Regions from separate parts of the Cellulomonas sp. NS3 genome, predicted to be linked through region 1. Evidence: riboswitches for the same ligand, from Rfam matches in the RefSeq annotation. Region 1 holds a riboswitch; the other holds the start of a gene.
The links. Region 1 has a riboswitch for S-adenosylmethionine ahead of NXY84_RS01005 (methylenetetrahydrofolate reductase). Riboswitches for the same ligand answer to the same signal wherever they lie in the genome.

Region 1 (2,374 bases):
GCGACAACGAGAGAGAGCGGGGCACCGATGACCCTCACGCTGACGCTCGTCCGCCACGGGCGCACCTACTTCAACGCACGACGGATCATGCAGGGACGCTGCGACTCGCCGCTCACGCGCGACGGCCGCGCGGGCGTCCGCACCACCGCCCGGCACCTCGCCGGCACCCCGTTCACCGCGGCGTGGTCCTCGCCCTCGGGCCGGGCCGTCGCGACCGCCGTCGAGCTGCTCCGCCCCCACCCCGAGGTCCGCCTGCGCACCGATCCCGGGCTGCTCGAGTACAGCTTCGGCATCTACGAGCGGAAGCACGAAGGGGTGCTCGACGAGGTCGTCTCGTGGCCCGAGCTCGTCACGGAGGTCCTCGCAGGCCGGCACCCGGGGCTGCCCGGCGGGGAGCCCGGGGCCGAGTTCATGCACCGGACCCGGGACGTGTTCGCCCGCATCGCCGCGCAGCACGACGACGGCGGGCACGTCCTCGTCGTCGGGCACGGGCTCGCGCTCGGCGCGTACCTCGCGACGGTCGACGAGGTCGGCCTCGTCCCGCTGCCCAACGCGTCGGTCTCCACCGTCCAGATCGAGCCCGACGGGTCGGCGCGCCTGACGAGCGTCGCGGTCGACGTCGCCGGCCAGGGCCACGTGGCGGCCCGCCCGATGCGCGCGCCGACCCCGGTAGCCTCGATCGCCTGACCCGCACGCCGCCCGACCCGCACCGCCCAGGCCGACCCGCACGCCGCCCGACGAGCACCGCTCGGCGCACACGTCACGGGGTCGCGTCCTCGCGGCGGCGCGCCCCAGGTCACGGGCAGACCGCCGAGCCGTGGACGGGCTCATCTCGGTTGGTGAGAGGCATTGCTCAGCATGCGGGACCGGCCCTATGCTCGGCTCACCATCCAGAGCGGCCGAGAGTCCTGGCTCGTCGACGCCGCAGCAACCCCCCTCTCACGAGGGTGTGGGTGCTTCCGCCAGGTTCGATGGAGTTGACGATGACGTGCACGTCCCCGTGTCTGCGACCCTCCCGGGCGGCCACCCCGCACCGGACCGCCTCATGAGCGCGCCCGTGACCGACGCCGCGCCCGACGCCGCGCCCGACGCACCCCCCGCCCCGCGCGACACCTTCACCGGCGACTCGGTCCGCCCGGCCCCGGGTGCGCGCGACGTGCTGGCGCCGGTCGACCGGCCGACGGTGTCGTTCGAGCTGTTCCCGCCGCGCAACCCGGACGCCGCCCCGAAGCTGTGGGCGACGATCCAGGCGCTCGGCGAGGCCCGCCCCGACTTCGTCTCGGTGACCTACGGGGCGTCGGGCAAGACGCGCGACACCACGCGAGGGCTCGTCCGCCGCCTGCTGCGCGAGACGTCGCTCAACCCCATCGCGCACCTGACCTGCGTCGGGACCTCGCGCGCCGAGGTCACCGCGGTCGTCGAGGAGTTCCTCGACGAGGGCGTCCGGTCCTTCCTCGCGCTCCGCGGCGACCCGCCGGCCGACCAGCCGGACTGGCGCCCGCACCCCGAGGGCCTCGAGACCGCGAGCGAGCTCGTCGCGCTGCTCCGCGAGATCGAGGAGCGCCGCTGCCGTGCGAGCCTCGCGCAGAAGGTCCGCGCGACCGTGCGGCCCCTGTCGATCGCCGTCGCCGCGTTCCCGCGCGGCAACGCCGGCACGGGCAGCACCCGGGCGCAGGACGTCGCGGCGCTGCTCGCCAAGCAGGAGGCCGGCGCCGACTTCGCGATCACGCAGGTCTTCTTCGACGCGGGCAGCTACCTCGAGCTCGTCGCCGAGGCGCGCGAGGCCGGCGTCACGATCCCGATCATCCCGGGCATCATCCCGACGACGGACCCCGCCCGGCTCCTGCGGGTCGAGGCGCTCACCGGCGTCCCGGTCCCCCGGCCGCTGCTCGAGCGGCTCGGCTCGGTCGAGGACGACGCCGAGCGCCACCGTGTCGGCATCCGCGTGAGCGTCGACCTCGTGAACGCCGTGCTCGACGGGGGCGCCCCGGGCGTCCACGTCTACACCTTCAACACCCACCATGCCGCGCTGGACCTGCTCGAGGGTGCACACCTCGGCGGCGGGGCTCCGACAGCTCCCGACCGCTCCCCCAGGCCGCAGGCCGGCACACCCAGCCCCGTCCCCGCCCCCACGAACTGATCGAGGACCCACGATGACCAGCACCACCCCCGCGTCCGCGCTGCCCGAGTTCCCCGCCGGGACGATCCTCGGCTACCCGCGCATCGGGCCCCGCCGCGAGCTGAAGAAGGCCATCGAGGCGTTCTGGGCCGGCAAGACGTCCGCCGAGGAGGTCGAGGCGGTCGCCGCCGACCTGCGCAAGCGCACCCGCACGCACCTCGCCGGCCTCGGCCTGCGCACCGACGTGCCCGCGAT
Region 2 (2,374 bases), 730 kb from region 1:
GCGTGCCGACGCCGACCGACGCGCGGATGGCGCCGTCCGCCGCGCCGAGGCGCTGGAGCAACGGGTGGGCGCAGAACCGGCCGTCGCGCACGCCGATGCCGTGCTCGGCGGCGAGGTAGGCGGCGACGAGGCCCGGGTCGTGCTCCCCGACCGTGAAGGTCACGACGCCGACGGGCTCGCCGGAGTCGGGCCAGATCCGCACGACCCGCACGCCGTCGAGCGTCGCGAGGCCGTCGACGAGCCGGGCGCGCAGCGCTGCCTCATGCGCCTCGAGCGCCCCGGCGGGGAGCCCCGCGAGCACCTCGCAGGCCTCGGCCAGCGCGATCGCGCCGACGACGTTCGGCGACCCGGCCTCGTGCCGCGCCGGTGCGGGCTGCCAGACCGTGCGGTCTGCGCGCACGTCCCGCACCGCGCCGCCGCCCGCGAGGTACGGCTCGCCCGCGTCGAGCCAGTCGCGCCGGCCGACGAGCGCACCCGCACCGAACGGCGCGTACGTCTTGTGCCCCGAGAACGCGACGTAGTCGGCCCCGGTCGCGGCGAGGTCGAAGCCGCGGTGCGGGACGAGCTGCGCGCCGTCGACCACGACCCGCGCGCCGGCGGCGTGGGCGAGGCGCACGACCTCGTCGAGCGGCAGCGCCTCCCCCGTGACGTTCGACGCCCCGGTCAGCGCGACGAGCGCGTGCGGCTGCGCGGCGAGCTCGCGGGCGAGCACCTCGAGCGTCTCGGCGACGGTGCCGGCGATCGGCACGACGGTCGACGCGCGGTCCGGGCCCTGGCCCCACGGCAGCAGGTTCGCGTGGTGCTCGACGTCCAGCACGAGCACCCGCCCCGGCGTCCCGTCGGCGCCGGCCGGGACGACGCCCGCGAGCAGGTTGAGCGCGTCGGTCGTGTTCCGGGTGATGATCGCGACGTCGTCCGCGCGGGCGCCGACGAACCGCGCGATCGTCTGGCGCGACGCCTCGTACAGCGCGGTGGACACCTGCGACAGGTAGCCGGCGCCGCGGTGCACGGACGCGTACAGCGGCAGGACCTCGGTCACGCGCGCCGCGACGGCCTCGAGCGCGGGGGCGCTGGCCGCGTAGTCGAGGTTGGCGTAGGTGCGGCTCGTGCCGTCGAGCAGCGGCACCTGCGTGTCCCCGCCGACGACGGGCAGGATCCCGTCCAGCGGCGCCGGCGTCGTCGTCGCACAGGTGGTGGCCTCGGTGATCACGGACATGGTGCTCCTCGACAGGTCGGTGGGGACCCGTGGTGAGGACCCCGCGCTTGCCGTCCGCCGATCGGCGGCACGGCCAGGTCGTCACCCGGGGCACCCCACCGCGGAGGAGGGTTGCCGGCCAGCAAGCCGGGGCTTCGTGCTGGCACTCATGACCTGGACCGAGAATCCCCGGGAGGGACCGCCGGTGTCAACGGGTGGGCACGGCGTCTCGCATGGCGGACCGTGCGGGGTCGAGGCTTGGACCGCGGCCGGACGTGAGCCTACGATCGCCGTCACCATCCAGAGCGGCCGAGAGATCTGGCTCGACGACGCCGCAGCAACCCGCAGGCACCACGTGCCTGGAACAGGGTGCTACCGCCAGGACCGATGGAGGCGACATGAGCGACGCACCCGACCCGACGACCGGGACCGGCGGCACCGGCGAGCCCGGCACTGGCACCCCCGAGCCGGAGCCCCTGCGCTACCGGCTCCTGACCGGGCCCGACGACCGCTCGTTCTGCGAGCGCGTCAGCGCCGCGCTGGCCGAGGGCTACGTGCTGCACGGCGGCCCGGCCGCGACGTTCGACGGCACCCGGGTGATCGTCGCGCAGGCCGTCGTCCTGCCCGACCCGGTGCCCACCACCGGCCCGGTCCCCGTGCCGCGCGCCCAGGTGCTCCCCGCATGAGCGCCGGCGGCTACGCGGGTGACCTGACCCCGCAGCAGGCGTGGGAGCTGCTGGAGCACGACGAGCGCGCGCTGCTCGTCGACGTCCGCACCGACGGCGAGTGGGCGACGATCGGCGTCCCCGACACGTCCGCCACCGGGCGCCCGGCGGCGTTCGTCGAGTGGGTCGACGGCACCGGCCGGCCCAACCCGGCGTTCGTGGACGAGCTGCGCGCGAGCGGCCTCGAACCCGGCGACGACCGTCCCGTGGTGTTCCTGTGCCGCTCGGGCGTGCGCTCGGTCGGCGCCGCGAAGCTCGCCACCGCGGCCGGCCTGGGCCCCGCGTACAACGTGCTCGACGGCTTCGAGGGTGGCGTCGGCCCGGACGGGCAGCGCGGGGCGACCGGCTGGCGCGCCGCCGGGCTCCCCTGGCGGCAGCGGTGAGCGCCCGCCGCACGCCCGGACCGTTCGACTGGGACGACCGCTCGGTCGACCGCAGCACGCTGCGCCCCGAC

Region 2: linked by a shared signal. The riboswitch ahead of NXY84_RS19270 (aminotransferase class V-fold PLP-dependent enzyme) and the one ahead of NXY84_RS01005 (methylenetetrahydrofolate reductase) in region 1 are both predicted to bind S-adenosylmethionine.

What each region holds. Positions count from the first base shown of each region.
Region 1 covers NZ_CP103289.1:207,085-209,458, reverse strand. Annotated here, with positions in the region: gene NXY84_RS01010 (histidine phosphatase family protein) at 28-687, shown strand; SAM riboswitch class I at 884-978, shown strand; gene NXY84_RS01005 (methylenetetrahydrofolate reductase) at 1,046-2,140, shown strand; gene metE (5-methyltetrahydropteroyltriglutamate--homocysteine S-methyltransferase) at 2,154-2,374, shown strand, end outside.
Region 2 covers NZ_CP103289.1:4,254,381-4,256,754, forward strand. Annotated here, with positions in the region: gene NXY84_RS19270 (aminotransferase class V-fold PLP-dependent enzyme) at 1-1,216, opposite strand, end outside; SAM riboswitch class IV at 1,255-1,370, opposite strand; SAM riboswitch class I at 1,489-1,589, shown strand; gene NXY84_RS19275 (DUF1737 domain-containing protein) at 1,594-1,881, shown strand; gene NXY84_RS19280 (rhodanese-like domain-containing protein) at 1,878-2,303, shown strand; gene NXY84_RS19285 (O-succinylhomoserine sulfhydrylase) at 2,300-2,374, shown strand, end outside.